3 regions of the Brucella cytisi genome follow, and region 2 is predicted to be linked to each of the others. Evidence: predicted binding sites of a transcription regulator. Region 2 holds the regulator's gene; each other region holds the start of a gene.

Region 1 (10,700 bases), on a different contig from region 2:
GCGGCGCAGGCCGTCCGGTCGAAATCGAAAGCGTCTACATTCCCGAAGAAGGCCGTGGCACGCTCTGCGTTTCCTCTCAGGTCGGCTGCACGCTGACCTGCTCGTTTTGCCATACCGGCACGCAGAAGCTGGTGCGCAATCTGACCTCTGAAGAAATTCTGGCGCAGCTTTTGACCGCCCGCGACCGGCTCGGCGATTTCCCGGACAAGGATACGCCCGACGGCGCCATGGTTCCCGCCGAAGGTCGCAAGATCACCAATATCGTGATGATGGGCATGGGCGAGCCGCTCTATAATTTCGAGGAAGTGAAGAAGGCTCTGCTGATCGCCTCCGATGGCGACGGCCTGTCTCTCTCCAAGCGCCGCATCACGCTTTCGACCTCCGGCGTCGTGCCGGAAATCTATCGCACCGGTGACGAGATCGGCGTCATGCTCGCCATTTCGCTGCATGCCGTGCGCGACGAACTGCGTGACATTCTGGTGCCGATCAACAAGAAGTATCCGCTAGAACAGCTCATCAAGGCCTGCCGCGAATATCCGGGCCTGTCCAACGCCAAGCGCATCACCTTCGAATATGTGATGCTGAAGGACATCAATGACAGCCTTGAGGATGCCAAGCTGCTGGTGAAGCTTTTGCAGGGCATTCCGGCCAAGATCAATCTGATCCCGTTCAACCCGTGGCCTGGCACCAATTACCAGTGTTCGGAATGGGAGCAGATCGAGAAATTTGCCGATTATGTGAACGCAGCTGGCTATGCATCGCCGATCCGCACCCCGCGCGGTCGCGACATTCTCGCGGCCTGCGGCCAGCTTAAGTCGGAATCGGAGCGCATGCGCAAGAGCGAGCGCCTTGCACTCGAAGCCATGATGATTGCCGGGCATGGTGAATAACGGGGTGAATAAACCGATGGGTGAGCGCGCTTGAACGATACTTTCGATTACATAACGCGCTTCGCCATCGTGGTATTCGGCTATTGCTGCGGTGTATTGACGGCAGGCTGGTTTCTCGCCGCCATCCTTTTCCGCACCCTCGGGATCGATTCCTTCATGAATGATTTCGTCATGATGGCAAGCGATGCGGATGCCGGTTCGCTCTTTGCAGCCACCAGCTTCTGGAGCGCCGTCTTCGTTGGCGGTTTTGCCATTGCAGCCATGGCTGGCGGATTCAGCTTTGTGCCCGCACTCATCCTCATCATTCTGGCTGAAGCGCGCGGTTACAAATCGTCCCTGTTCTATTGCGTTGCGGGCGCCCTGATCGGGCTTGCCGCCGCAGGCGCATCGCTTCCATTCAGCGATGGCCGGAGCGTGCCGGAAAGCTCGCTCTGGATCGCAGCCATTGCAGGTGCCGGCGTCGTCGGCAGCTTCGTCTACTGGCTGCTGGCAGGGCGCAATGCCGGACGGCTTTTATCCCGGCCGGCTGAATAAGGATTTACTTTGCCTGTGCTGTGATGATCTTCAGCGCGAAGGCCGAGAATACGCCCGCAAACATCCAGTCCACGATGCGCGTCACGGTCGGGTTCTTTTTCAGGAGCCCGGCGAAACGATCTGCCGCCACGACCATCGGAATGGTGAAGGGCAGCGCCATCGGAATGAACGACAGGCCGAGGAAGAACAATTTACCCATGGCATGCGGGTCATGCGCGGAGACGAACTGCGGCAGGAAAGTCATGTTGAACAGGATGATCTTCGGGTTCAGAAGGTTGATGCCAAGACCGGTCAGCCAGTTCTGGAACAGCGTATGCTTCTTGCCGCCATTCTTTTCCGGCGAGAAGGCCGATCCCTTGCGGATCGCCTGTACGGCCAGCCAGACCAGATAGCCCGCGCCCACCACTTTCAGCGCCGTAAAGGCTGCGGGAGACGCCAGAATCAGCGCCGAAAGGCCGAGCGCCACCATGGTTGTGTGAATGACGATGCCGGTGCTGGCGCCAGCCATGCAGGCAAAACCTGCGGCCTTGCCTTCGGACAGGGCGCGCCCGACGAAAAGCGTCATGTCGGGGCCGGGCGTGATGGAAAGGATCGCGGTTGCTATCGCGAACTGGACAAAAATCGTCCATTCGGGAATGAAGGTCAGGTTTGTCAGAAAAGACATCGAAATGTGCTCCAGGAGATGGCGCACGCTAGAATAATTTCCGGGCAAATGAAACAGTGGAATGGAGACAGAAATGCTGCTGATCGTGGGGACCGTCCGCCTGCCGCCGGAAAACCTCGCCAAAGCGCGTGAAGCCATGCAGCGCATGATCTCCGCCAGTCGGGCGGAGGATGGCTGTGTGGACTATGGCTATGCCGCAGATATTCTCGAACCGGGTCTCATCCATGTGAAGGAGATGTGGCGCGACCGTGCTTCGCTCGACCGGCATTTTGCCTCCGCCCATATTGCCGAATGGCGTGCGGCCTGGCCTGGGCTTGGTATTGGCGACCGCAATCTCGTTGTTTATGAAGTTGGCGAACCACAGATCACGTAATACCAAAACTCGATGAGTTTGACTCATCGAGTTTTGGTTAAGCCCGTGCGGCGACTGAGCATTTTCAGGGCGTGATGCGTTAGCATCTCAGCGCCCTGGTATAATCCGCATGAGTTTTCGCGATAAGTCTCGGCTTGCACGCGGCTTGGCAACTGCTAAAAGAACTACGGACAAATTTTGGGCGCCGCTCTGGAGCGCCTGATGAGACGGAAGTTTATTATGAGCAAGTGGAAAGACGTTAAGAAAGTCGTTCTCGCCTATTCGGGCGGCCTCGACACCTCGATCATCCTGAAGTGGCTTCAGACGGAACTCGGCGCAGAAGTTGTGACCTTCACTGCCGATCTCGGTCAGGGCGAAGAACTTGAGCCAGCCCGCAAGAAAGCGGAAATGCTGGGCATCAAGGAAATCTTCATCGAGGACGTGCGCGAAGAATTCGTGCGCGATTTCGTTTTCCCGATGTTCCGCGCCAATGCCGTCTATGAAGGCGTCTATCTGCTCGGCACCTCGATTGCCCGTCCGCTGATCTCCAAGCACCTGATCGAAATAGCCAGGAAGACCGGCGCCGACGCAATCGCGCACGGCGCGACCGGCAAGGGCAACGACCAGGTTCGTTTCGAGCTTTCGGCCTATGCGCTGAACCCGGACATCAAGATCATCGCCCCATGGCGCGACTGGTCGTTCAAGAGCCGCACGCATCTGCTCGAATTCGCTGAACAGCACCAGATCCCGGTTGCGAAAGACAAGAAGGGCGAAGCGCCGTTCTCCGTCGACGCCAACCTGCTGCACTCCTCGTCCGAGGGCAAGGTTCTGGAAGATCCGGCTGTCGAGGCACCGGAATATGTACATATGCGCACCATTTCGCCGGAAACTGCGCCCGACAAGGCAACGACCATCAAGATCGGCTTTGAAAAAGGTGATGCCGTTTCAATCAATGGCGAGCGCCTGTCGCCTGCGACGCTTCTTGCCAAGCTCAACGACTATGGCCGCGACAATGGCATCGGTCGTCTCGACCTCGTGGAAAACCGCTTCGTCGGCATGAAGTCGCGCGGCGTCTACGAAACGCCGGGCGGCACGATCCTGCTGGCAGCACACCGCGCCATCGAATCGATCACGCTCGACCGCGGTGCGGCGCACCTGAAAGATGAGCTGATGCCGCGCTATGCGGAACTGATCTATTACGGCTTCTGGTTCTCGCCGGAACGCGAAATGCTGCAGGCGGCAATCGATCACAGCCAGCGCCATGTCGAAGGCGAAGTCACGCTCAAGCTCTACAAGGGCAATGTGATGGTGATCGGCCGTGAATCGGACAAGTCGCTTTATTCCGACAAGCTCGTCACCTTCGAAGACGATCAGGGTGCTTACGACCAGAAGGACGCCGCAGGCTTCATCAAACTCAATGCACTGCGCCTGCGCACGCTTGCTGCGCGCGATCGCAAATAAGCATATCCAATCCGGACAAAAGCCCGCCTTCCGGCGGGCTTTTGTTTTTAGAGCGGGACGTGAATTTTGTCTTTCTATCCGGCCCTGCCTGTCTGCATTCTGCTCGGCATCTATCTACTGATCCGCTGCATACCCATTCTGTGGAAAATGATCATGCCGGATGTCCGCCACCAATTTGCGGGTAACGCCCGGCCACATATCTTTCATTTGCCGAAAGCCGGGCGCTACGCGATCAGCATCGTGTTTCCGCCGTTTACCGTTCTCACCGGAACAGCCTATTTCTCAACGCAGTTCGCGATCAAGGCGCGCGCATCTGGCGCCCTGATTGCCTATCATTCCACAAGCCGTTTTCTGTTGAGCGTCCGGCGGACGGACATGCGCGGCAATGCTTCTCACGCTTTGGGTTATTTCGACTGCACGACACCCGGCGACTACGAAATCACCTGCCTGACGCCTGAAAACATCAAGGCGAATTTCCGGCTGGAAATAACGCCCCATATTTCTTTCCTGAAACTCGCGCCCGCCATCGCAGGGACTATTCTTGCCGCTGGAATGAGTGTGGGCGGGACGATTGTCTTTGTGCTCTGGATGACCGGCAGGATCGCATGAGATCAAGCGGCGTGTCTTATACCCGCCAGCATCTTTTCCTCGCCGGGACGCAAGGTCAGCACCCGCACGCCATTTGAGGTGACTGCGACAGTATGCTCAAACTGCGCTGACAGTTTTCCGTCACGCGTCACCACCGTCCAGCCGTCCTTTTCGGTCTTCACCTTGGCCGTTCCCTGATTGAGCATCGGCTCGATGGTGAACACCATGCCTTCGCGGAGACGAACGCCGGTGCCCGGCTTGCCGAAATGCAGAACCTGCGGTTCCTCGTGCATCTCGCGACCGATACCGTGGCCGCAATATTCCCGCACGATGCTGTAGTCATGCCGCTTGGCGTGACGCTCAATGGCATGGCCGATATCGCCCAGCGTCGCGCCGGGTCGCACGGCGGCAATCCCCTTCCACAACGCCTCATAGGTCACACGGACCAGCCGCGAGGCAAAGGGAGCAACGTCACCGACCATGTAGGTCTTGCTGGAATCGGCGATATAGCCGTCCTTTTCCAGCGTGATATCGAAGTTGATGATCTCGCCGTTTTCAATGATCTCGTCATCCGACGGCATGCCGTGGCAGACGACTTCGTTCCTGGAACTGTTCAGCACATAGGGATAGTCATATTGCCCCTTGCTGGCAGGCCGCGCCTGCAATTCGCGGGTAATATAATCCTCGACCAGATCGTTGACCTGCATCGTGGTCATGCCCGCCAGCGGCGTGCGGTCGAGAAGCGCAAAAACGGAGGCGAGCAGCGCGCCGGATGCCGCCATCTTTTCCACTTCGGCAGGGGTTTTGGTCATGACGACTGCACAGTAAGAACGGGCAGAACCGGCAGCTCGACCTGTGCTGCGCGCAACTGCATCTGCACGATCTCGTTGAACGACAGGTCGGGATGGGCTTGTGCCAGCATGCCGATCTTCATCCAGTATTCAGCCTGCGCATTGATCGAACGGCACATGACGTCACTCGCCTTGCGCAGTTCCTCATGCAGTTCATCGCCGATTTTCACGATACCCATAGCATTGTCCAGACCATATAGTTCATATACGGATCATATATAAACCGTATATATCTATCGATCAAGCTCTCCACTGTTCCTGCTCAAGCAATCAAAGTCATTTGCATTTAGTATGGCGCCATACTATAAGTCGCCGTATGGAAATAATCGAGCAAAAGCACCACGCCCTTCTGAGCGAAATGGAACGCCGGCACAGCCCGTCCACCGACGCGCTGAAAGCCTGCTTTGAAGTTTTGTCACTTGCTGCGGCCATTGACCGGGATTGCGCCAACCGGCTTGCACCGCACAAGCTTTCGGAAGGCAAGTTCGTCCTGCTGTTTCTGCTGCACAATGCGCCCGACGGCCTCTCGCCGCACGAGCTTTCAGAACGCGCAGGTGTCACGCGCGCCACCATCACCGGCCTGCTCGATGGGCTGGAGCGTGATGGTTTCCTCAAGCGCCATGCAGACACGCAGGATCGCCGCAAGCTGACTGTCCGGCTGACATCCGAAGGGGGGCTGCTGGCGCAACAGCTTTTCGAACAACATACCGCATGGATTGCAAGCCTGATGAGCGATCTCTCGTCAGGCGAACAGCAGCTTCTCAGCACCTTGCTGCGCCGCATCTGGAGCCGCACCGATGCCGGTCGCTCTTTCAAGATCAATGAGACCCTAAGGGATATGACATGACCTATTACCTCGCCGAGCTTTATTCCCCGAAATCGAGCTGGCACGCGCTTGATGCTCAAGGCAGGCAGGCCTTCTTTGAGAAAGTCGGCGCGGGTATGGGCGGGCTTGGCGCGCTCGGTATCGAGGCTTTGGCATTAGGTCCCGTCGACGCGACAAAGTCTTTTGCGCCCAGCCAGAGTTTCTTCGCCATTTGGCGTTTCCCGGATGAAGCAGCTCTCGACATGCTGATTGCCGGAATCACCGCCACCGGCTGGCATGATTATTTCGACACGATCAATGCGGCTGGTGCAGGCACCGACCTTCCCGGCCATCTAGCGCAACTGGCAGGCGTGCCTTTCAGGGACGCCGCCTAATCCAAAACCACTATCACGATGATAGAGCGTATCCCGAAAAGTGTGAAACGCCTACGCAAGGAAATCAGTCCGCTGGACTGATTTCTGATCCCGCTTGACTCTTGCCTCGCTCGATTCAATACTAGAACATATAGAGAACAAAAAGATGGAATCTAGACGTGAGCGGCATCGACATCGCGGCGCTGCGGCGCATGGTTACGACCATTGAAGGCAACGATCCGCAAGGCAGTTTTGCAAATCAGGGGCAAACGGGCTTCGGGCGGGCGCGCAGTTTCACGCTCGGCCTTGCCGGAGCGGATGCCGCCTTTCCGCATGGCCTTGCAGGTGATGCGCTGCATGAGGTTTTTGCCGAAAACCCCGGCGCTCATATGGCCGCAACCGGCTTTGCGCTCGCCTTTGCCGCCCGTGCGGCAGAGCCTCGTCGCCCGATTATCTGGATCGAGGAAGAAAGCGCTGCAAGTGAATATGGCGGGCTTTATCCGCCGGGACTTCATGCCTTCGGGATCGATCCGTCGCGACTTCTGATGGTGCGCTGCCCCACGGCACAGGATGTGCTGAAAGCAGCAAACGATGCGCTGGAAGCCGGAACCGGCGGCAAGGCCTCGCATCTTGTTTCCGGCGTCGTCGCCTCGGTGACAGGCCAGCCGAAATGCCTCGACCTGACCGCTTCGCGTCGTCTGCTTCTGGCAACCGAAACCGCGCAGTTGCCCGTCATCCTGCTCCGGAGCCACCGGACAGGCGTGCAGAGCGCTGCCGTCAGCCGCTGGCGGGTGGCGCCCGCGCCGTCCCGTTCAAGCGGAGCGAACGCACCCGGCAGACCTGTCTTTTCGGCGGTTCTGGAGCGCAATCGCCACGGCACATACGGGCAATGGATCATGGAATGGAACAATGAAACCCAGGAATTTGGTGCTAACGAACGGGATGGCAGAACGTCTGTTTCTCGCCCTCTGGTTTCCGTTTCTGCCGACCGACCGGCTTCGCAGCAGCGTTCCGCCTGACGGCAAACCGCGCCTGCCTTTGGTTGTGACCGAACGCACGGCCAATGCGCTGCGCCTGACAGCAGTGGATGCCGGAGCGGCAAAGCTCGGCCTTTTTCCCGGTATGGCACTGACGGATGCGCGCGCCCGCGTGGAACGGCTTGAAGTGGCAACGGCAGCACCGGAACATGATGCGGCATTGCTCAAGCGTCTTGCCCATTGGTGCGAGCGCTACACGCCGCTTGTCGCCTTCGATGAACCGCATGGGCTGATGCTCGACATAACCGGCTGCGCGCATCTTTTTGGCGGGCTCGAAGCCATGCGTGCCGATGCAATCCGGCGTCTGGAACGAGCCGGGCTTGGCGTACAGGCGGCGGTTGCCGATAACAGTTTTGCCGCGCGGCTTCTGGCACGGGGAACGAAGGGCGGCGTTTTCAGCAGGGCGGAGGCCGACCGGCTGCTTCCCCGCCTGCCGCTCTCCGCGCTTGAACTGGCGCAAGCTGCCGAAACCGGCCTCAAGCGCGCCGGATTGAAACGCATCGGCGATGTGATGGGGCTTCCGCGCGCCGCACTCACCGCCCGCTTCGGCACCGATCTTGCCACCAGGCTCGACCGGCTGGCGCGGCAAGAACGCGCACCGATTTCCCCCTTGCGCATTATGCCGCTCAGTGCCGTCGAGCGCCGCCTGTCAGAGCCGGTTACCGCAATGGAACTGGTCGAACGCATCTTGCAGGAACTGGCGCAGGAGCTTTTTACGCAGCTTGAACCGGAGGGAAAAGGCGCGCTTCTGATTGAGTCCTCCTTCTTCCGTGTCGATGGCGAAGTGCGTCATATCCACATCGAAACCGGCCAGCCCTTGCGCAGCGACAAGGTTTTCCTGCGCCTTGCGCGTGAAAGGCTCAACGCCTTGACCGACCCGCTCGACGCCGGTTTCGGCTTCGACATGATCCGGCTGGCAGCGCTGAGCAGTGCGGCAATCGCCCAGCGCCAGACGGGGCTCGACCAGCATGAGGAAGATGAAGCGGGGTTTAGTCAGCTTGTCGACCGGCTTTCGGCGCGGCTTGGACAGAACCGCGTTCTCGTTTCCTTTTCGCGCAAAACGCATATTCCTGAACGGGCCTTCGGCCTGCGCCCTGCCCTGCACTCGGATGGCAAAGGCGAAGCCGATTACGAAAACACAGCAGCGCTTCCCGGCGACCCGCCAGCGCGCCCCATAAAACTGTTTCGCCCGCCGCAGTTGATCGAAAGCGTGGCGGAAGTGCCCGACAGTCCGCCTTCGTTTTTCCTGTGGCGGCGGGTGCGCCATCATGTGCGCCTTGCCGAGGGGCCGGAAAGGATCGAACCGGAATGGTGGCTCGCAATCGGTCACACGGTTCCGGAGCTGCGCGATTATTACCGGGTGGAAGACGAGAATGGCCAGCGCTTCTGGATTTTTCGCGAAGGCCTTTATGACGGCGCCAATCATCCACGCTGGTTTCTGCATGGACTGTTTGCGTGATGACTCATTATTTCGAAATGGCTGCCGCCAGCAATTTTTCCTTCCTGTGCGGCGCTTCGCATCCGCAGGAACTGGTAGCGCGTGCGCATGAGCTTGGCCTGTCCGGTATCGGCATTGCCGACCGCAACACGCTGGCCGGTGTGGTGCGGGCACATGCGGCATGGAAGGATTTTCGCGACAAGAGCGATTTCCAGCTTTTCATCGGCTGTCGCCTGTCTTTCACCGACGGCACGCCGGATATGGTCGTCTATCCGCGTGATCGCGCTGCCTATGGGCAATTGTGCCGCCTGCTGACGGAGGGCAAGGTACGCGCCGCCATCAAGGGCGAATGCCACCTCGAATGGAGCGACCTGCTGTTTCGCGCCCGGCAGTTCCAGATCGCGGTCTTTCCGCCTGAAGACGACAGGCCGGATTTTGCCGCACGCCTGACGGAGATTGCACAAGCTGCCCCCGGCTCGGTCTGGCTGATGCTCGCCATGCCGCATCAGGGCCATGACGGGCGCCGAGCCGAACGCATCACCCGTTTTGCAGCCGAAGCCAATGTGCCGCTGCTCGCCACCAATGACGTGCTTTATCATCATCCCGACCGCCGAGCGCTTCAGGACGTGCTGACGGCAACCCGCCACCACACAACTGTTTTCGCAGCCGGGCAGCTTCTCGAAAAGAATGCCGAACGCCACCTGAAACCACCAAAGGAAATGCTGCGACTGTTTCGCGACTACACTGAGGCCGTCGAAGCAACCGCCGATTTCGTCGCGCCCATCACCTTCCAGCTTGACGAGCTGAAATATGATTATCCCGACGAACCGGTGCCACCTGGCAAGACGCCGCAACAGCATCTGCATGATCTCACCTGGGCAGGTGCCGCCCGTCATTACGGCGCTAACAGCATCCCGCCGAAGGTGCAGGCGCTGATCCACAAGGAACTGGCGCTGATCGAAAAGCTGCAATATGCGGCTTACTTTCTCACGGTTTATGACATTGTGAGCTATGCCCGCCGAGAAGACATTCTGTGTCAGGGGCGCGGTTCGGCGGCCAATTCCGTTGTCTGCTTCTGCCTTGGCGTCACCGGTGTGGACCCGACACAGGTTGACCTCCTGTTCGAGCGCTTTCTTTCGGTCGAGCGAAAGGAACCGCCGGATATCGACGTCGATTTCGAGCATGAGCGGCGCGAAGAGGTGATGCAATATGTCTATGACCGCTACACCAGAGATCGCGCGGCCATTGTCGCAACCGTCATCAGCTATCGGTCCCGCAGCGCCATTCGCGATGTCGGCAAGGCACTGGGGCTGACTGAGGATGTGACGGCAGCACTCGCCAATACGGTCTGGGGCATATCGGGCGGCGGCATCGACAAGCAGCATATCAGACAGGCGGGTCTCGACCCCGACAACCCCATCATCCGGCGCGCGGTGGAACTGGCCATCACGCTGATCGGCTTTCCGCGCCATCTGTCCCAGCATGTCGGTGGTTTCGTTCTGACCCGTGATCGACTGGACGAGACCGTGCCCATCGGCCCGGCAGCGATGGAAGACCGCTCCTTCATCGAATGGGACAAGGACGATATCGACGAGGTGGGGCTGATGAAGGTCGATGTGCTGTCGCTCGGCATGCTCACCTGCATCCGCAAGGCCTTTGATCTCATTCACCAGCACAAGCCGGAAAAATATGATGGCAAGAAGCTG
Region 2 (10,700 bases):
GCCAGACAGACCGCTTGGTTGATATCATTGGTGTCGGTGGTGATCACCTTGCAGCCCGGGGAATGAAGTCCTTTTTTGATCCGCACGAGATTGCGCTTATGGGGCTGGGCGCAATTCTGAAGAACTTACCGGGTCTAATGCGGCGTATCGGCCAGACCGCTAGAAGCATCATCGCTGAGAAACCGGATTGCGTACTTCTGATTGACAGTCCGGAGTTTACACATCGCGTTGCCAAGAAGATCAGGGCTGCAAATCCATCGATTCCCATCGTGAAATATATCGCACCAAGCGTGTGGGCCTGGCGGCCGCAACGCGCGCGGGCGATGAAAGCCTATTTCGACTATGTGTTGACTATTCTTCCATTTGAGGTGGAGGTCATGCAGCGGTTAAGCGGGCCGAGTGCCACTTATGTCGGACATCGCCTTTCCAGTTATGAACCTATACTGCGGGCACGGGCTGAACAAAAAACTTTGGAAGCGCGACGGACTGCTGAGTCCCGGAAAACATTGCTCGTTCTGCCGGGGTCTCGTCGGACTGAAATCCAGATGCTTATGGAACCGTTCGGGCAGGCTGTTGGTGAATTAGCTGCCCGGGTCGATAAGCTCGACGTCGTTCTGCCGACACTGCCACGCATTGAGGAAATGGTTCGCGATCTTTCAAAGGACTGGGCTGTCAAACCGCTTATTGTGCTGGGTGATGAGGAAAAGTGGAAAGCTTTTTCTAAAGCCGATGCAGCGCTTGCTGCTTCAGGGACGGTTTCGCTGGAGCTGGCTCTATCGCGCATTCCAAGCGTGCTTTCCTATAAGGCGGACTGGTTCGCACGCAAGTTTCTGATGCCCAAGATCACGATCTGGAGCGCTGCCTTACCAAATATCATCGCCGACGAACCGGTCGTTCCTGAGTATTTTAATGAGTTTGTCCGTCCGGGAATGCTTGCACGCAACCTTGAACGGTTGATGCGGCCTGGATCGGCACGTCAGGCGCAGCTGGACGGATTTGATAAAGTTGCGTCGATCATGGCGACGGAGCAACCCTCTGGCGAGATCGGGGCGCGCGTCATTCTGGAACTGGCAGGCGATTCCAAGAGCTGATTTTGACTGTAGATAGGATATGAAAAACCCCGGTTGTTTTGGCAACCGGGGTTTTTATTACAATCTGATGTTTACTTGCGCTTTGCGAGCGGCACGTAATCCCGCTCGGGGGCGCCGGTATAGAGCTGGCGCGGACGGCCGATCTTCTGCTGCGGATCTTCGATCATTTCCTTCCACTGTGCGACCCAGCCGACGGTGCGGGCGAGAGCAAAGAGAACCGTGAACATTTCGGTCGGGAAGCCGAGAGCCTTCAGCGTGATGCCGGAGTAGAAGTCGATGTTTGGATAAAGCTTCTTCTCAATGAAGTATTCGTCCGTCAGGGCGATCTTTTCCAGTTCCATTGCAACGTCGAGCAACGGGTCGTCTTTGATGCCCAGTTCGCCCAGAACTTCATGGCAGGTCTTCTGCATGATCTTGGCGCGTGGATCGTAGTTCTTGTAGACGCGGTGACCGAAGCCCATCAGACGGAACGGATCGTTCTTGTCCTTTGCACGGGCGATGAATTCTGGAATGCGGTCCACAGAGCCGATTTCAGCCAGCATATTGAGCGCGGCTTCATTTGCACCGCCGTGGGCAGGGCCCCAGAGGCAGGCAACGCCAGCAGCAATACATGCAAACGGATTGGCCCCAGAAGAACCGGCAAGGCGCACGGTCGAGGTCGAGGCATTCTGCTCATGATCTGCGTGGAGAATGAAGATGCGGTCCATTGCGCGAGCCAGAACCGGATTGACCTTGTAATCCTCGCATGGAACGCCAAAGCACATGTGCAGGAAGTTCGACGCAAAATCGAGGTCGTTCTTCGGGTACATGAACGGCTGGCCGATATGGTACTTGTAGGCCATGGCGGCAAGCGTTGGAACCTTGGCGATCAGACGGATCGACGCGACCATACGCTGATGCGGGTCGGTGATGTCGGTCGAGTCATGATAGAAAGCCGACATTGCACCAACGCAGCCGACCATGACTGCCATGGGATGAGCGTCGCGACGGAAGCCCGTAAAAAACTTCGTCATCTGCTCGTGAATCATTGTGTGACGCGTCACACGATAGTCGAAGTCAGACTTTTGCGTCGCGGTCGGCAGTTCGCCGTAGAGAAGCAAATAGCAGGTTTCCAGAAAATCACCGTGTTCGGCGAGCTGATCGATCGGGTATCCGCGATAGAGCAGGGTGCCTTCATCGCCATCGATGTAAGTGATCTTGGATTCGCACGATGCCGTGGATGTGAAGCCCGGATCGTAGGTGAACATCTGGGAATTCTTGTAAAGTGGACCGATATCGACGACGTCTGGTCCGACAGTGCCTTGTCGTACAGGCAGGTCGAATGTTTTGCCTTCTAGTGTAAAGCTGGCTGTCCTATCTGACATCGTGTTTCCTTTCATGTCCACTTTGCCGCCCGCACGACGGCAGAATTGTAATCGTCGTTATAATTTGTCTTTTATCTCTTGGAATGGTCCCCGCCCCTATGGGGACCATCAGCGTTTAGCGCATTATCCTAACGATTTTGCCCGTCAAACTATCCCAAACGGTTCGCGATGCAATGCGTAATTTGAACTATTTACGCCGGTTTTGTCACGTCAGCGTGAATGTTCCCACCTTAACCGATTTGATCGCGAATACGTCCGAGGGACTCTTCACGTCCAAGGACGAAAAGCACGTCGAACACACCCGGAGAGGTAGCGCGACCGGTCAGAGATGCACGTAGGGGCTGTGCAATCTTGCCCAGTTTCAGGCCGGTTTTTTCTGCGTGAGTCCTTACGACGCCGTCAAGAGATTCAACGGTCCATTCGCCAGCTGCTTCCAGATCAGGGAGTACGGATTTGAGCACTGCCCGGCCTTCGTCGTTCAGGAGAGAAGCTGCCTTTTCGTCAAGATCAAGCGGACGGGCAGCAAAGATGAATTTCGAACTATCAGCCAGTTCCACCAAAGTTTTGGCACGGTCCTTCAAGCCCGGCATAGCGGCAAGCAATTGTGCGCTTCGCTTGTCGTCGAGAGCGTCGGCAATTTCCTTGCCACCCTCGATCTCCGGCAGAACAGCGATAAGCGCATCATAAAGCGCCTTATCGTCACTGGCGCGCATATAGACGCCATTGATTGCCTCAAGCTTCTGAAAATCGAAGCGAGCTGCCCCCTTGTTGATATCCTTCACATCGAACCATTCGATCATCTGTTCGGTCGACATGATTTCGTCGTCGCCGTGGCTCCAGCCGAGACGTACAAGATAATTGCGCAGAGCAGCAGGCAAATAACCCATCGCACGGTAGGCATCCACACCCAAAGCGCCATGACGCTTGGAGAGTTTTGCACCGTCCGCACCATGAATGAGGGGGATATGCGACATTTGCGGCACGTCCCAACCCATTGCATCATAGATGACTGTCTGCCGTGCAGCATTGGTCAGATGATCGTCGCCGCGAATGATATGCGTCACGCCCATGTCGTGATCATCAACAACGACTGCATGCATGTAAGTCGGCGTACCATCGGAACGCAGAATGATGAAATCGTCCAGGTCTTTGTTGGGGAAGCGCACATCGCCCTGCACAGCGTCCTGCACGAGGGTTTCGCCTTCCTGCGGTGCCTTGATCCGGATGACCGGCTTTACGCCTGCAGGCGCTTCTGACGGATCGCGATCACGCCAGCGACCGTCATAGCGCGGCGGACGGCCTTCTTCGCGTGCTTTCTCGCGCATTTCGGCCAGTTCTTCTGGTGTTGCATAGCAATAATATGCCTTGCCGAGAGCGACGAGCTCTACCGCGACTTCGCGATGGCGAGGCGCGCGCTCGAACTGAGAGATGGCATCGCCGTCCCAATCCAGACCAAGCCAGGTCAAGCCATCAAGAATGGCAGCCGTCGCGGCGTCGGTGGAACGTTCCCGGTCGGTGTCTTCGATGCGCAGCAGCATCTTGCCACCGCTGTGCTTGGCATAAAGCCAGTTGAACAAGGCAGTGCGCGCACCACCAATGTGCAGATACCCCGTGGGCGAGGGGGCAAAACGGGTAATGACCGGTTTCGACATGATAGCTCCACTATGTCGTGCGCCTTTCTAGAGCAGCGGCAAATGCCGGAGATACAGGCGCGAACTTGAATTCCAATGCCTGCGCGAGAATGCCCGGCAGGTAATCGGGGTTCGTTATGCGAACCCACTCGATTTCGGCTGCGGTTCATGTAGCATAGGCAGCTATGTGCGCAAGGGCCTCGCATCCCTTTCGCGCGAATGTGCCGTCGTTCTTTCAGGGTATTCCGGCGGTTGGGCCAACTTTTGCGGTCAGGCGGGGGCATGACAGGCATCAGGGAAGCGAGCGATGCAAACGAACGGGCGCTTGTGAAAAGCATGCCCGACGGCTTCGTGAGCGCTTTGTTGCCAGAGGTCTGGCCTCCAAACGATGTCGAGATTCCGGTAAATCCACTGCCGGTCAAGCCTCCCGCGCCGAGCTTGCGTGAACGACTTCTGTCTATACCGTCGATCACAGGTCGACAGTTCAATGCTGCGGTCGAAACTGAAGCGGGACGCGGTGTATTTTTTCTTCTGCTGCCGGTTTTTGCCGGTGTTGGCGCAATCATCTATTTCTCACTCTCATTCGAACCGGCATGGATACCGCTTTTATCCATGCTCTGTATAGCCACTATCTTGCGAATTGCGACGCGCAAGCAATTCGCCGCTGCGCAAGGCGTGACATTGGCAATCGCTCTGCTGGCGGGGTTTGTGGTCGGCAAATGGGAAACGGAACGTCGTGCCACGCCGATGCTGGGCTCTGACGTGGCAACACGTGTAACGGTCGGGTTGTCGCTCTTGAATATCAGGACAATGGCAGCTGGCGGATAACACTTGATGTGCTCCAGACAGAGCGTCCAAAACTCCGTTTTCCACCGAAACGCATTCGTGTCAATGCGCGGGACATACCGGCATCAACGAGCATTGGCAGCGGACTGGCAGGTTTCGTGCGATTGCGTATTCCGTCGGGTCCGGTTCGCCCGGGTAACTACGATTTCTCGTTTCATGCCTATTTCAATGGTATCGGTGCCAATGGCTTCTTTCTCGGAACACCCAAAGTGGCGACAGCACCTGAGCCAGATGAAGTCACAGCGGAAATCTCCCAGTGGATCGCCATGTTGCGCGTGCGGGTGTCTGAACGAATCGAGGAAGTGATCGGTGGCGAGGACGGCAGTGTTGCTTCGGCGCTTGTGGCAGGCACGCGTGCAGGGATCAGCGAGCGGACCAATGAAGACCTGCGCAAGGCGGGGCTCGCACATATTCTGTCGATCTCGGGCTTGCATATGGCGCTTGCCGCTGGCGTTGTCATGCTGACGTTGCGATCCGTCTTCGCGCTATTTGCGGCTTTCAGTGTGCGGCATCCGGTGAAGAAATATGCGGCCTTTCTCTCCCTGTTGAGTTGTACCTTCTATCTTGCCATGTCAGGTGCGGATGTCGCAGCACAACGAAGCTATGTGATGATTGCAGTCATGCTCGGAGCTTTGCTGGTAGACCGAGCGGCCATCAGTATGCGCAATCTGGCGATTGCGGCCATCGCTATGATTGCAATTTCGCCGCATGAGATACTGGGACCGAGTTTTCAAATGTCTTTTTCGGCTACGGCTGCGTTGATTGCCGGTTATGCCTGGTGGAGCGAGCGCAACGCGATCAGGCAGGCTGGCACGGAAAAACGTGGGAAGACCGCCTATAGCTTCGCTGGAAAAATCCTGAAGCCGATCACAGCGGCGGCGGCTACTTCGCTCATTGCCGGACTGGCGAGCGGGATTTTTGCAGCTTATCACTTCAACAATACAGCGCCGTTCGGCTTGGTAGGAAATGTCCGCTGAGCCTGTAATAGCTCTTCTCGTGATGCCGTTTGCCGTCTTTGGTCTTGTGCTGATGCCATTGCAACTGGACTGGGTGCCTTTGCAGATAATGGGCTGGGGTATTTTTGCAGTCAGGCACATTGCTGCCTTTGTTGCAAAGTGGTCACCAGATGGCAATCCTGGGGCCATGCCCGCACTCACTATCGTTCTCTGGGCCATTGCGCTCGTTCTGGTTGTTGTTCTGTCGACCAGATTGAAGGCGTTGGCGCTGCCCTTCATCGTTCTGGGGTTTGCTGCTTTCGTCAGAGAGCCTTTTCCTGACATCGTGATCTCGGAAGATGCCAAACTGGTGGGTGTTCGGCTCGCAGACGGGAAGTTCGCAGTCAATCGAAGCCGACAGTCACAGTTCACAATCGACAATTGGAAAACCACTTATCTGGTGGAAGAGTTCATCGCGCCGCCATCCGGCATAAACAAAAAGCGAACTGATGGGGACGGGTTCGAATGCGAAGATGGACTTTGCACGATCAGTCTGTGTGATGGTCGTACACTAGCCTACACCGCAGATGTCGCGATGCTGGAAATAGCCTGCAATATCGGCGATGTGGTTATTCTCGCCGTTTCCGGCAAAGATCTGGCGTGCGAACGTTCCACTATCCTGAGTATCAGCAAGCAGGAACTGGCACTAAAGGGAGCAGTCGAGATCAGGCTCGGAGAAAGGCCAGATCAAAACCGATCTTTCAAAGCTGTATCGGGCGACATCTACGAAGTCGCAAAGCCCGGGATGAGCCAGCAAACATCTAAATGGCAGCCGGAGGACCGAATTACCTATGCAATTGATGCGCCAAGTCGCCCCTGGCATTTGCACCGCATCCATTCGCGTCCAGCACGTGGCTTGTCCGAGCGCGAGTACAAGCCAAAATCCCACTCCGCTCAAAATGCTGGAGTTTGTTCATCAGGTGTTAGCGATGAACCAACGCGCTGCAACTAAATAAAGAGCGGTTCCACGTTTCTGTTCTTAACTGGAGCCGCTCCATTGTTTGAACTCGGAGCTTATCTCCAAAACCGGCTACACTACGATCTAGTAGCGGCGGATCAAGCCCACAAGCTTGCCCTGTACACGAACGCGGTCCGGGCCAAATATTCTGGTTTCGTATGCCGGATTTGCGGCTTCCAAAGCGATGGATGCACCCTTGCGGCGAAAGCGCTTCAAAGTCGCTTCCTCGTCATCGACAAGTGCCACCACGATTTCGCCGGGGTTTGCTGAATCACCGCGTTTAATGATGACGGTATCACCGTCGAAAATGCCGGCGTCGATCATTGAATCACCTCTGACCTCAAGCGCGTAATGCTCGCCCGCACCGATCATTTCGGGCGGAAGGCTGAGGGAGTGTGTCTGATTCTGGATTGCTGAAATCGGTACACCCGCAGCAATTCGCCCCATGACCGGTACGGACACAGTTCCAGACGTGTCGTCATTGGTAGCCACGGGGGCGGGGCGTGCCGGTGGCGGAGGCGTTTTGCCCAGGCTGCCTTCGATAACGCTGGGAGCGAACTTCTTTTGTGTATTGAGGCCCGGAGCGATGGAATCCGGCAGACGTAACACCTCAAGCGCACGCGCCCTGTTCGGCAGACGGCGAATAAATCCACGCTCCTCAAGGGCGGTGATCAGACGATGGATACCCGATTTTGAAGCCAGATCGAGCGCTTCCTTCATTTCATCGAAAGACGGGGGAATGCCCGTTTCTTTTAGACGTTCATGAATGAACAGCAGAAGCTCGTGCTGTTTACGGGTTAACATGCGCGACACCCTCCCGGCCAAGAATCGAGAAAAACAAAACCAGAACGAACACTATATGTTCCAGTCTTGTTCTGCAATGGTTTTAAAACCATTAACGCTCAGGGTGAGATTGAACGGAATATTTCAGGGCAAGACCATCACGGGCAAGGCGTGTCAGATGCTGCTTCGAATAACATATATTTTATGATGATTTAGATCTGTTTTCTCAAGCTTTAGTGACACTGAGAATTGCGCTCGATCTACAGCATGAGAACGCGACAATCATCGCCAACAGTGGCAGCAGGAGCGTTTTCATCCCTGATGAGAAGCGCTTTTGAACCGACGAGAGCTGAAAGCATGGACGAATCTTGGACCGGAAATGGCTTGGCTGTCAGCGTTCCATCAGGGTTTGATTCGATTGTGGCCCGGATATAATCGCGGCGGTGGTCATTCGCAGGCAGGTCAGTGCCCAGCTTTGCAGGTCGGATATCGGCATCGAGGTTCATTCCGGCAAGCTTGGCGACGAGCGGACGGAGAAAAACGAGGCTGCAGACGAGGCTCGAGACGGGATTACCCGGCAGGCCGATGACATGCACGATCTTGCCGTTCACTTCGATGCGCCCATACATCAGGGGCTTGCCGGGCCGCATGGCGATCTTCCAGAAGTCGAGATTGACGCCCTGTTTCTGCAGTGCTCCATGCACAAAATCCCGGTCACCGACGGAAGCGCCACCGATCGTCACCAGAATGTCGATGCCGCTTTGCAGGCTGTCTGCTATTGCCCGTTCGATTTTGGCAGGATCATCCGGAATGATCCCTTTATCATGTGGCGCCCCGCCGGCTCGTCTTACTATCTCGGCGATTCCAACGCTGTTCGATGCAACGATCTGGTCTTTTCCGGGTGTTTCCCCCGGTGGAACCAGTTCATCGCCGGTCGCAATGATTGCTATTTGGGGCTTTTGAAACACGTCGATTTTCGCATTGCCGCTGGCCGCTGCCAGCGACAGGGCCGCAGCATCCAGCGCCCGCCCGCTCGGAATAACGATGTTATCGGGTGAAAAATCGAGGCCTGCGCGGCGTATATGTCGTCCCGGTTCTATGCCTTCGTGAACGGTTAGCCGGTTACCCGAGCGCTCAGTGTGTTCCTGAATGACGATCGTATCCGTGCCTTTGGGCAGTGGCGCGCCGGTGAAAATCCGGACCGCCTGACCAATTCCCGGTTCACCTTCGAAACGATTTCCCGCAGCCGACTCGCCGATGATGTCGAACTCGACGGGATAAGAGATGTTGTCTGGCGCGATCAGGGCGTAACCGTCCATGGCCGATCCGTCGAACGGCGGCTGCAGAAAATGTGCCAAAACAGGTGTTGCAACCACGCGCCCACCTGCATCTGACAAGGCGACCTGCTCTTTGCCGTGCGGTTCTGCGGATTTCAGGATGCGGGCCAGTGCTTCATCGACCGGGAGAAGGGACATGGCGTTTCCTCTCGAACTGAATTGTTGACCCGTCTAGACCACAGAATCTGTCCAGATGAGTTGATCCAGAGCAAAGTCTAGCGGTTTATGCTGTCCAGTCACCTGATTTACCGCCGCTCTTTTCGGTAACGCGGATGCCGCCGATCTCCATATGTTTGTCGACGGCTTTGGCCATGTCATAGATCGTAAGACATGTGACAGAAACGGCGGTGAGGGCTTCCATTTCCACGCCGGTGCGCCCCTTGAGCTTGGCCAGCGCACGAACGCGAAAACCGGGCAATGTCTGATCCGGCTCGATTTCGACAGCTACTTTGGTCAGCATCAGTGGATGGCAGAGGGGAATCAGATCGGCGGTCCTTTTAGCCGCCATGATGCCAGCCAGACGCGCGGCGCCAATGACGTCACCCTTAGCAGCGTTGCCTTCCAGAATGAGCGACAGCGTTTCCGGCTTCATTCTGACCGAGCCTTCGGCCACAGCCTGTCGTTCAGTCTCGTCCTTGGCACCAACATCCACCATATTGGCAGCGCCGGTCTGGTCAATATGGGTGAGTTTGGACATCATCAGTCAAGCCTTGCCAGACAGCAGTTCACGGGTAGCTGCTGCAACATCGGCCTGCCGCATGAGGCTCTCTCCGATGAGGAATGTCCCGATTCCAGACTTTTTCAGACGCAGGCAATCTTCGTGTGTGAATATGCCGCTTTCACCGACCAGAACGCGATCGGCTGGCGCCATCTTCGACAGCCGTTCCGAAACGGCCAGATCGACCTCAAATGTACGCAAATTGCGATTGTTGACGCCGAGCAGACGCGATGAAAGCTTTAGTGCGCGTTCCATCTCGGCTTCGTCATGCACTTCGATGAGTGCATCCATGCCAAGCTCGAACGCGGTTTCTTCCAACGCCGTTGCAAGATCATCGTCGACGCTTGCAAGAATGATCAGAATGCAATCTGCACCCCAACTACGGGCTTCGTGTACCTGATAGGTATCGAACAGAAAATCCTTGCGCAGTGCCGGGAGACTGCAAGCGTTGCGAGCTGCCGTCAGAAATTCCGGCGCTCCCTGAAAGGAAGGTGTGTCAGTCAGCACTGAAAGACATGCAGCGCCACCAGCTTCATAGGCTTTTGCAAGTGCAGGCGGATCGAAATCAGCACGGATCAAGCCCTTCGATGGGCTTGCCTTCTTGATTTCAGCAATCAGCGCGAATTCACCGGCGGCGCGTTTTGCCTCCAGCGCTTTGAGAAAACCACGCGGCGCTTCCTGATCCTGTGCGTGTGCCTTCAAATCAGCGACGGTGCGCTCGGCTTTTGCAGCAGCGATTTCTTCGCGCTTGTAAGCCTCGATTTTGCGCAGAATGTCGGTGGACATGACTTGATCCTTTCCGTCAGGCGGCCTTGTCATTCGAAACAGCAATCACTTTCTGCAAAACATCAAGTGCTGCACCGCTGTCGATAGATTGCGCCGCGAGTGCGATGCCCTCTTTGAGATCTTTCGCCTTGCCAGCTATCACAAGTGCCGCGCCTGAATTGAGCAGGACAATATCTCGATAGGCATTTTTC
Region 3 (10,700 bases), 160 kb from region 2:
CCATCGGGAATGTCCAAGGTTCGCGGGTCAGGTCGCCCGGTTCGTGACCTTCCGGCAGGGAACCATCATCCTCAATCATGCCAACCGCACCAAGAATATCGGTTACACGCGGCGTCTCTTCCTTCACGGCTTCCCGCATTTCGGGTTCCGGAACGGCAACATCACCGGCCAGATCTGGGTCGAGCAGACGATGCGTGTAATCAAAGGTCGGTCCGAGCAACTGACCGCCCGGCAGATCCTTGTAGGTCGCAGAAATGCGGCGTTCGATCAGCATTTCAGCGGTTTCCATCGGCCGCGAATAGCCAAAACGCGGCAAGGTTGTGCGGTAGGCGCGCACCAGAAAGATTGCCTCGATCAGATCGCCGCGCGACTGACGAACAGCAAGTGCCGCCAGTTCGCGATCATAGAGCGAACCTTCGGCCATGACGCGATCAACCGCCAGCGCCAGCTGTTCGGCAATCTGGTCGAGACGCAGAGCCGGAACCGAACGATCGCCGCGACGACGATCATCGAGAAGACGGTGTGCATTATGGATGGCCGTTTCGCCACCCTTTACGGCAACATACATTTTCAGCCCTCCAGAGCGGAAACGCGAGTTGTGCGGGGAAGCGCTGCAACAGCGCCGTCGCTGACCAGAACAAGATCAATGCCGAGCGGGTATTGTGCGCCGTTCTCACGCCATTGCTGGATGAAATCCTGCGGCAGGCCTTCAACCTGAAGTGCACGTTCGCCATCGATACCGGGGCCTTTCAGCTCAAAGTCCTGTCCGCTTGTCAGCGACGCAACAGCGAGAACGACGGTTGTCGAACGGTCGGGAAATTCGGCATCACCCTGCGAAAACCCTGCCAGAGACGGCAGCAGCGAAACATTGCTGGCCAGAGCGAATTGTGCGGCATCCGCACTTTCGACACGCGGCGCGCCCGTGTGGAAAGTGAGCCAGGCGGTTGCGCTTTCATCAACTGCTATCGCTGCATCGCACCAGACAGTCGCATCGTGATCGAGCAGGGTTGCTGCAATCACGCCCAGTTCAGGCGTCAGCGGCTGCGGTGGGGTGGCTGCGCGAGCCAGAGGATAGATGCGACCGGGATTAGCCATGGCGTGCATGACGGCATGAAAAGCCGACTGCGCATTCGTCACCGGATCGGCAAAGCCACCCTCAAACGCGGAGGAAGTGCTGTTTTCGAGAGAAAAAGGAAGCATCAATTGTCTCCCCGGACCATTGTGAAGAAATCGACCTTGGTAGCGGCGGCTTCGCCGCGCAGCTTGACGTCGGCATCGTCCAGCCGCTTGCGCAAGACATTCAGCACTTGTGCCTCCACGGCATCGCGATGGCCTTCATCGAGCCACAATGCATCAAAGACAGCGGCAAGCCGCGCCTTTTCCTGATCGCGACCGAGCGCATAAGAGTGGCCGACCGAACCGTCGGAGAGCCGCACCGTAGCGCGCGTCACCGTTGCCTCGCCGACATTGAAGGGTGCGCCGCCGCCGCCAATGCGGCCACGCAGCATTACGAGACCGGTTTCCGGTCCGCGCAGAACTTCAAATTCCGGCTTGTTGGACCATGCCTGCCAGAAAGCTTGCAGCTCTTCGCCGCTTGCACGTGCAAGAACTGCCATGCTTGCCTGTCGTGCGGCTTGAACTGAATCTGGCACTGCATCCGGCACCGTTCCGCTTTCAGTGGCGGAACCGGCTCCGCCTCCCTTCGCACTTTGCTCCGTACCGTACATGAGCTTCCCTGCCCTGTTAGTTCCAGAGCGCGCTTTGACCTGATTGCATCAGATCGTCGCTCTGGAGTTTGTTTTGAGGCGCATCTTGTCCGAAAACCGTTTCATGTTTTTCGGGATGCACTCCCGTTGACTTGATCTCTCAAATTGTCTAGTTATATAGACAACTATACAATACCAGAATGATTACACCCTGCCAATGACAGGACGATGACAGTTGATGACAAAGACCAGACGAATTGAGAGAAACAGCGGCGTGGCGATCTGGAGGCAGATTGCCGACGAGATACGCGGTGAGATCAGGGCTGGCAGGCTTCAGTCCGGTGCGCGTATGCCCGCCGAGATGGAACTTGCCGACAGGTTTGGAGTCAATCGCCATACGGTGCGCAGCGCCATTGCCGCGCTGACGCAGGAAGGCGTGCTGCGTGCCGAGCAAGGGCGCGGCACCTTCGTTGCCAATGCAAAGCGCCTCACCTACCAGATCGGACGTCGCACCCGCATTTCGCAATCGCTCGCTTCGCAGGTGCGCGACATGAAGGGCGCGCTGCTCGCTTCCGGCACAGCGCCTGCCTCTCCGGATATAGCCGAGGCGCTAGAGATAGAGCCTGGTTCACCTGTCCTGCGGCTCGAAACCTTGCACAGCGCTGACGGACGCCCCGTGTCGCGCGCAACGCTCTGGATCAGTGCCGAACAATTTCCCGAAATTGCCGAGGATTATGCGGAAAGCGGTTCCATCACCGAGGCTTTCCGAAAAGCAGGTATTGCCGATTACTTCCGTAAATCGACAATCATATCCGCCCGCCATGCGGATTCGGATGATCTGAAACATTTGAAGCTTTCGCCCGGCGCCATTGTACTGACGGCCAAGGCGATCAATGTGAATACCGATGGAGTGCCGATCCAGTATTCGCTGACACGGTTTTCAGCGGATAATATGGAGTTTTCTATCGACACGTATCCCGGTGACCCGCAGATGAATGACATGAACTGAAGCATGCTAGCGCTGAACTGCTCTCGAAGCTGTTATGAACGCGGTGCCGTTGAGCGCCTCCAAATCAGACAGGAAACCTCCGATGGCCGTGACCATTCTTCATAATCCAAAATGCGGCACCTCGCGCAACACGCTGGCAATGATCCGTGCGAGTGGCGAAGAGCCCGTCATTATCGAATATGTGCAGAATCCACCCACGCGGGAACGTCTGGTCGGTCTGCTGGCGGCAATGAACATGACACCACGCGAACTGCTGCGCGAAAAAGGCACGCCCTATGCTGAACTCGGGCTGTCCGATCCGAAATGGACTGACGACGAGCTGATCGACTTCATGATGGCCCATCCAATTCTGATCAACCGGCCCATCGTCGAAACGCCGCGCGGCACCAGCCTTTGCCGTCCCTCTGAGCTGGTTCTGCCGCTTCTGGAAAATCCGGTCGCATCATTCACCAAAGAAGACGGTGAGCAGGTTAAATTTGAGGGCAAATCACGCTGACGAGCTCGCGATCAGACATCATTTTCCTAGAGAATCGGAAGTATGATCCAATAAAAAGGCGCTGTAAAACAGCGCCTTATCAAATTTAACTTATAAACTGGATTATATCCGTTCTCAGAATGGAATTTCGTCGTCCAGATCGCGCGAGAAGCCACCGCTGCTGCCACCCTGATTGGATGGGCCGGACGAGCCGAAATCACCGCCGCCACCAGAATAGTCAGACATCTGGTTGCGGTTGCCGCCACCGCCGCCGAACGAACGGCCTTCACCGCCGCCTTCACCACGGCTATCGAGCATCTGCAGTTCACCACGGAACTTCTGCAGCACGACTTCCGTCGAATAACGGTCATTGCCGTTCTGATCCTGCCACTTGCGGGTCTGGAGCGCGCCTTCGATGTAAACCTTGGCGCCCTTCTTCAGATACTGTTCCGCAACCTTGGCGAGGTTCTCATTGAAGATGACAACGCTGTGCCATTCGGTGCGGTCTTTGCGTTCGCCGCTCTGGCGATCGCGCCAGCTTTCCGACGTTGCAATGCGCAGATTGGCAACCACGTCGCCGGAATTCAGACGACGAATTTCCGGATCGGCACCAAGATTGCCGACCAGAATGACTTTATTGACGCTACCAGCCATCGAAAATTACTCCGGGTCTTGCATGCACACTCTTTCCGCACTGCTTCGCGCGGACAAGAGGCACTTTTCAAATGAAAGATCAGGCGCAACAATGCGCCATCACCACAAACTCATATGTTCACCTTACAGGACTGGCTCAAAGCGTGCTCAATCCGGGCCGGTGAATTCTTCAATGTCCACAGAGTTTATGTTCTTGTTTTGTTCAAAATGCAACCTTCCAACATTAAAAAGCCTTGTGTTCGCCATAAATTTCAGTGGGTTTTTGCACCGTTTACCGCGCTGATAGTGCAGTTTTCCTCATTTCAGAGGCTGAAACTGCATCTGCCTTAATTTCAAAACAGCCTTGCCGACTACCGTCATAAAGCAATAGCTGCCTGCGCTTGGCAAACGGGATCAGCTTCCAAGGAAAAGCCCTGCCGCTCACTGTATCTTTGGCGCGCAGGGCTTGGGGTTTGAGCAATGCTCATGTGTCGACATTAATTCGTCGGCAGGTCTTTTCGGATCACAAAGGCGCACGGCCATTTGCATTCCGCGCAAATTCAAATTGTCGGCAATCACACTTTCGATCAACGAGGCATCATTCCTTGCGAAAAGATGCTGCCGCAACCGAAACGGATTGTGCTTTCATCTCTGTGAAAGCTAGGCACTGTAGTCAGGTGGACTCATGCTCCTTTACCTCCCTACTGGGTCTCCCCGCCTCCTGCGGACCTCTTGCCGATGCCGTGTCATCCCACCGCGGCACCTCTCCGCTATCAGCGAGTAAGGGTAGTCTGCTCCTGTCAGGAGTGACAGTCAACGCTCTTGCGTTCACATTTCGTATCGCCTATCAGAAGGCTGGTTGTTCGATATTTGTTCTAATGATAAGAGTGCACCGATGAATGACCGGAGCCCCCTTCTTATTGGAGGGTTTCACCCCATATTAGACACCGGCGCGACGTGTTTTACCATTCGGCGCCCGTTATCCATGGCATCATGAGCAGGCAGGACGCGGAATGAGCGATCAGAAATTCATTTCCATACGTGGCGCGCGCGAACACAATCTGAAAAATGTCGATCTCGATCTGCCTCGCGACAAGCTGATCGTGATGACAGGGCTTTCCGGCTCGGGCAAATCCTCGCTTGCCTTTGATACGATCTATGCGGAAGGCCAGCGCCGTTATGTCGAAAGTCTTTCGGCCTATGCGCGCCAGTTCCTCGAAATGATGCAGAAGCCGGATGTCGACCAGATCGACGGCCTCTCTCCTGCCATTTCCATCGAGCAGAAGACGACGAGCCGCAATCCGCGTTCGACGGTCGGCACCGTCACCGAAATCTACGATTACATGCGCCTGCTCTTTGCGCGCGTGGGCGTGCCCTATTCGCCTGCAACCGGCCTTCCCATCGAGAGCCAGACCGTCAGCCAGATGGTTGATCGGGTCATGGCGCTGGAAGAAGGCACGCGCCTTTATATCCTCGCGCCCATCGTTCGTGGCCGCAAGGGCGAGTACAAGAAGGAGCTGGCAGAGCTTCAGAAGAAGGGCTTTCAGCGCGTCAAGGTGGACGGTACCTTCTATGAAATCGCCGATGTTCCGGCGCTGGACAAGAAGTACAAGCACGACATCGATGTCGTAGTCGACCGTGTCGTGGTGCGGCCTGACCTGTCGACCCGCCTCGCCGACAGTCTTGAAACCTGCCTCAAGCTTGCCGAAGGTCTGGCCGTCGCCGAGTTTGCTGATAAGCCGCTGCCGCCTGAAGAAACGGCTGAAGGTGGTGGTGCCAACAAGTCGGCCAACGAAACGCATGAGCGCATTCTGTTTTCGGAAAAGTTTGCCTGCCCGGTTTCCGGTTTCACCATTCCAGAAATCGAACCGCGCCTGTTCTCGTTCAACAACCCGTTCGGCGCCTGCCCGACCTGTGATGGTCTCGGCACGCAGCAGGCCATTGATCCGAACCTGATCGTTCCCGACGAAACGGCAGTATTGAAGGACGGCGCGATTGCCCCATGGGCGCGGTCTTCGTCGCCCTATTACAATCAGACGCTGGAAGCGCTTGGCAAAGCCTATGGCTTCAAGATCGGTGCGCGCTGGGTTGATCTTTCGGAAGAAGCCCAGCAGGCCATTCTCTATGGCACCAAGGGCAAGGAAATCACCTTCCAGTATGATGACGGCCTGCGTTCCTACCAGACGACGAAGCCTTTTGAAGGCGTGATCCCCAATCTGGAGCGCCGCTGGAAGGAAACCGACTCTGCCTGGTCGCGCGAAGATATCGAGCGCTTCATGGCCTCGACTCCCTGCCCTTCCTGTAACGGCTACCGCCTGAAGCCGGAAGCGCTTGCGGTCAAGGTTGGCATGAAGCATGTCGGCGAGATCACGGAAATGTCGATCCGCAAGGCCGACGCCTGGTTCCGCGACATCGATAGCAGCTTTAACGACAAGCAGCGCGAGATTGCCGCCCGCATCCTCAAGGAAATCCGGGAGCGCCTGCAGTTCCTCAACGATGTCGGCCTCGACTATCTGACGCTGGCGCGCAATTCCGGCACGCTGTCGGGCGGTGAAAGCCAGCGTATCCGTCTTGCCTCGCAGATCGGTTCCGGCCTGACCGGCGTGCTTTACGTGCTGGATGAACCATCCATCGGCCTGCATCAGCGTGATAATGCGCGTCTCCTCGACACGCTGCGCCATCTGCGCGATCTCGGCAACACGGTCATCGTGGTCGAGCATGACGAAGATGCGATCCTGACTGCCGACTATGTGGTCGATATCGGCCCTGCGGCAGGTGTCCATGGCGGCAAGATCATCGCTCAAGGGTCGCCGCAGGACGTGATGTCCAATGCGAACTCGCTGACCGGCAAATATCTGTCAGGCGCGATGGAAGTTGCCGTTCCGGCGGAACGTCGCAAGATTTCAAAGTCCAAACGCATCAAGGTCGTCGGCGCGCGGGGCAACAATCTGAAAAATGTCTCGGCGGATATTCCGCTAGGAACCTTTACCGCTGTCACCGGCGTTTCAGGCGGCGGCAAGTCCACCTTTCTGATTGAAACCCTGTTCAAGGCCGCTTCGCGCCGCATCATGGGTTCACGTGAACATCCGGCGGAGCATGACCGCATCGAGGGGCTGGAGTTCCTCGACAAGGTGATCGATATCGACCAGTCGCCGATTGGTCGTACGCCTCGTTCCAACCCGGCAACCTATACCGGCGCCTTCACACCGATCCGCGACTGGTTTGCGGGTTTGCCGGAAGCCAAGGCGCGCGGTTATCAGGCGGGCCGCTTCTCGTTCAATGTGAAGGGCGGACGCTGCGAGGCCTGTCAGGGCGATGGCGTCATCAAGATCGAGATGCACTTCCTGCCGGATGTCTATGTGACTTGTGATGTCTGTCACGGCAAACGCTACAACCGCGAAACGCTGGAAGTCCTGTTCAAGGGCAAGTCCATCGCCGATGTGCTGGATATGACAGTCGAGGAAGGCGCGGAGTTTTTCTCCGCCGTGCCTGCCGTTCGCGACAAGATGGAAACGCTCGTCAAGGTGGGTCTCGGCTATATTAAGGTCGGCCAGCAGGCGACGACGCTTTCGGGGGGGGAAGCACAGCGCGTGAAGCTTGCCAAGGAACTGTCACGCCGCGCAACGGGCCGCACGCTCTATATTCTGGACGAACCAACAACCGGCCTGCACTTCCACGATGTGGCGAAGCTGCTTGAAGTGCTGCACGAGCTGGTGGAACAGGGCAACACAGTCGTTGTGATCGAGCATAATCTCGAAGTCATCAAGACTGCCGACTGGGTCATCGACCTTGGACCGGAAGGTGGCGATGGCGGCGGCGAGATTGTTGCCGTGGGCCGTCCGGAAGACATCGTGCAGGAAAAACGCTCCTACACCGGCCACTTCCTCAAGGAACTGCTGGAACGCCGTCCCAAGCGCAGTTCAGAGGCTGCTGAATAAGCGGCAGGCAAAGAGAGTTATCGGAAGCCGGGCCCAGTGCCCGGCTTTTTGCGTATGCTCCTCTGTCTGAGCGGGCAAGGACCTGAGAATTAAAGCGTTAGTGGCTATATAACGGCCAGCGCGGTCACATCATGCTCAGAGGCAATATACGACTTTCTAATACTCCGGGTCTGTTCCCGATCTCGAATTTATACGCCGGGACTCATAGCTTGTTCACGCCCGGCAAGACTGCGTTCTGAATGGCTTCTGCGACATATGCGAGGTTCGTTTGCGGTCGAAGGTTCGGGTAACGGAGATTCAGAACAATGGCTTATGACGAACTCAGAACCAGATTGCGCGGAGTAACAACCGCTCTTGTTACCCCATTTGAAAACGGAGAAGTGGCGCACAAGGCTTTCGCCGAGTTGGTGGAGTGGCAGATTGGAGAAGGCATCCATGCTCTTTCTCCCTGTGGCACGACCGGAGAGGCCCCAACTCTCAATACGGCGGAAAAGATCAGCCTCATCAAAACCTGTGTTGACGTCTCTGCAGGACGTGTACCCGTTGTTGCAGGAACAGGCACCAACGATACTCTATCGACAATTGCATTGACGAGCGCTGCAGCTGCCTGCGGTGCTGACGCCGCCCTGATTGTGACGCCATACTATAACTGCCCGTCTCAGGAAGGCTTGTATCGCCACTTCGAAGCCGTGGCTCGCAATGTTCAGATACCAATCATCCTTTATAATGTCCCGAAGCGAACCGGCGTCGATCTTTCTCTGGAAACTATCGAACGGCTGAGTGAAATCCCGACCGTCATTGGTATCAAGGACGCGACTGGTGAACTCGACCGGCCCAAACGCATCATTCGTCGTATGGGCGATCGGCTGATACAACTATCAGGACATGACGCGACCGCGGTTTCCTTCAATCTTGAGGGAGGAGACGGAATGATTTCAGTCATTTCGAATGTGCTTCCAGCAACCACTGTCAAACTTTACGAAGCCTGTAAGCGAGCCGATGCCTGCGGTGCCAGAACGCTCGGCTTCAAATTGAAGCCTCTTCTGACTGCCATGGAACAAGATACCAATCCCGTTCCGGTGAAGTACGCCTTGCACCATCGGCGCGGTCTGTCACCGGATGTACGGCTGCCGTTGGTTGGCGTCAGCGAAGAAACCGCCAGCGCCATTCGCCGGGCCTGTGCTGCCATTGACCATGTGGAAGAATCACCCTCGGCGCTCATAGCGCAGCATCAGCAAGCGACACTTTCCATCACACTGGCGGCGCGCTGAAACACCGCCAGCCCAGCCCAGCCCCCCAGCAATTGAAACATTCGTGCAACCATCAGAAGTGAGGTTTCGATCATGTACGGAAAATTGGGCCTGTTTTTACACCTGAGCAAAGCAAAGCGTAAGCATGCAGGGTCCCGGAACATCAGTTCAGCCATTACCGAGGAAGAATTGCGCCAAGACATCAGCATACTGCTCCGCTTGATGACAGTGATTGGAGCCGGCGTTCTGGTGACGTTCCTCATCATGCAACTTACACAGTGAAAGTGGTTGCGTCTCTGGATGGAGCACTCGCTATGACCACAAAAAACCAGAGAAACGCCGCCGTTCCACTGCCGCGCTTCATCGTCGACAAGGAAGCCGCACGGCGCTGGGTCGTCTATGACCGGCTGGGACTTGTCGGGGGACTTTTCACAGATCGCGTATCAGCACTGCGTTTTGTGAAGTCCATTTGCGATACGCGGCCTGCTGGTACCTACAGACTTTCTCGTAAAGGCACATTGTGCACCGATATGATCTTCGGGAAGCGCACTTCCCTGCTGAAGATTGTCCGCTAGTCCATTGAGCCGCCAAATGGTGTCATTTGGCGGTGCAATCTCGTAACATCAGCCGAGCACTCTTTCACTCATGAAAAACCCGGATATATTTTTCGACTGGCTGCTACCATTGGCAGCCGTTCTCGCACTGGCCAGAATCCTGACGGATATTTTTGGTTCTTAGAAGCCAACATCCGGTTGCAAGCACTTATTCACGCTTACTACACTTACGAAAAAAGCCCGGCTGAACCGGGCCTTCTCGACAGTCATTCGCGATCATGCCACGATGGCTGGAAATTTAACGTCACGATCCGTTCGAAGAGCTTTCACTCTCAAGATCATGATTAGCCGTTTACGGCGTCCTTCAGACCCTTGCCAGCCGAGAACTTCGGCACGTTGCGAGCCGGAATAGCAACTTCCTTGCCGGTCGATGGGTTACGGCCGGTCGAGGCAGCGCGATGCGAAACGGAGAAAACGCCGAAGCCAGGCAGACGGACTTCTTCACCAGCCTTCAGGGCGCCGGTAACAGCAGCGAGTACGGCGTCAACAGCAGTACCGGCATCAGCCTTCGTCAAACCGCCCTTTTCCGCAACTGCGGCAACCAATTCGTTCTTGTTCATTGGCATTTCCTTTCTTTATCTACCGGAACGGATAACGTGACCGGATTGGTCGGAGTTTATTCAAATCGTTTCACAAACCAAGCCTGTCAACGTGAAAAAACCCCGGAAAACCGGGGTTAAACACAGAAATGCCGGGCAAATTGCCCGGCATTTCAATTGTTGGTCCTGATAGACGCCTTCCAGCGGGGCAATCTGACTGAATCAGAATCGCCCGCTGGACGCTCATTTCGGTGCATTACCTGTAAGCAAACCGCTTCGCACGTTTGCCGGAAATGCCTTAATGAGCGGTCGTGGCCCCTGCTTCTTCCTCGACCGAAGGCACGGTCGCCGGGGTTGCCGGCTCGGTCCATTCAATCGGCTCAGGTTCGCGAACCAGAGCATGCTTGAGGACTTCACCCACGCGGGACACCGGAACGATCTCAAGACTGTTCTTCACATTGTCCGGAATATCCGCCAGATCCTTGGCGTTTTCTTCCGGGATCAGAACCTTCTTGATGCCGCCGCGCAGAGCTGCG

What was found. The regulator LexA, encoded in region 2, represses DNA repair genes until DNA is damaged. The targets are predictions, from matches to a motif close to TGTTCNNNNTGTGTTCNG.
Region 1: the regulator LexA is predicted to act here: its motif matches at 6,663-6,680, upstream of AAE521_RS13970 (ImuA family protein).
Region 3: the regulator LexA is predicted to act here: its motif matches at 4,033-4,050, upstream of ssb (single-stranded DNA-binding protein).

What each region holds. Positions count from the first base shown of each region.
Region 1 is NZ_JBCAUP010000013.1:12,403-23,102, forward strand. It holds gene rlmN (dual-specificity RNA methyltransferase RlmN) at 1-890, shown strand, start outside; gene AAE521_RS13925 (hypothetical protein) at 921-1,424, shown strand; gene AAE521_RS13930 (LysE family translocator) at 1,429-2,088, opposite strand; gene AAE521_RS13935 (putative quinol monooxygenase) at 2,162-2,461, shown strand; gene AAE521_RS13940 (argininosuccinate synthase) at 2,681-3,901, shown strand; gene AAE521_RS13945 (hypothetical protein) at 3,968-4,510, shown strand; gene map (type I methionyl aminopeptidase) at 4,513-5,301, opposite strand; gene AAE521_RS13955 (ParD-like family protein) at 5,298-5,519, opposite strand; gene AAE521_RS13960 (MarR family winged helix-turn-helix transcriptional regulator) at 5,657-6,187, shown strand; gene AAE521_RS13965 (DUF6616 family protein) at 6,184-6,540, shown strand; gene AAE521_RS13970 (ImuA family protein) at 6,699-7,538, shown strand; gene AAE521_RS13975 (Y-family DNA polymerase) at 7,474-9,015, shown strand; gene AAE521_RS13980 (error-prone DNA polymerase) at 9,015-10,700, shown strand, end outside.
Region 2 is NZ_JBCAUP010000002.1:91,436-102,135, forward strand. It holds gene lpxB (lipid-A-disaccharide synthase) at 1-1,091, shown strand, start outside; gene gltA (citrate synthase) at 1,163-2,455, opposite strand; gene gltX (glutamate--tRNA ligase) at 2,686-4,107, opposite strand; partial or broken gene AAE521_RS02710 (ComEC/Rec2 family competence protein) at 4,369-6,879, shown strand; gene lexA (transcriptional repressor LexA) at 6,970-7,689, opposite strand; gene AAE521_RS02720 (molybdopterin molybdotransferase MoeA) at 7,929-9,143, opposite strand; gene moaC (cyclic pyranopterin monophosphate synthase MoaC) at 9,229-9,705, opposite strand; gene trpC (indole-3-glycerol phosphate synthase TrpC) at 9,709-10,509, opposite strand; gene trpD (anthranilate phosphoribosyltransferase) at 10,526-10,700, opposite strand, start outside.
Region 3 is NZ_JBCAUP010000002.1:255,482-266,181, forward strand. It holds gene AAE521_RS03435 (carbon-phosphorus lyase complex subunit) at 1-568, opposite strand, end outside; gene phnH (phosphonate C-P lyase system protein PhnH) at 571-1,200, opposite strand; gene phnG (phosphonate C-P lyase system protein PhnG) at 1,200-1,727, opposite strand; gene phnF (phosphonate metabolism transcriptional regulator PhnF) at 1,942-2,715, shown strand; gene arsC (arsenate reductase (glutaredoxin)) at 2,798-3,211, shown strand; gene ssb (single-stranded DNA-binding protein) at 3,326-3,844, opposite strand; gene uvrA (excinuclease ABC subunit UvrA) at 4,837-7,761, shown strand; gene dapA (4-hydroxy-tetrahydrodipicolinate synthase) at 8,067-9,032, shown strand; gene AAE521_RS03475 (hypothetical protein) at 9,326-9,586, shown strand; gene AAE521_RS03480 (HU family DNA-binding protein) at 9,910-10,185, opposite strand; gene lon (endopeptidase La) at 10,463-10,700, opposite strand, start outside.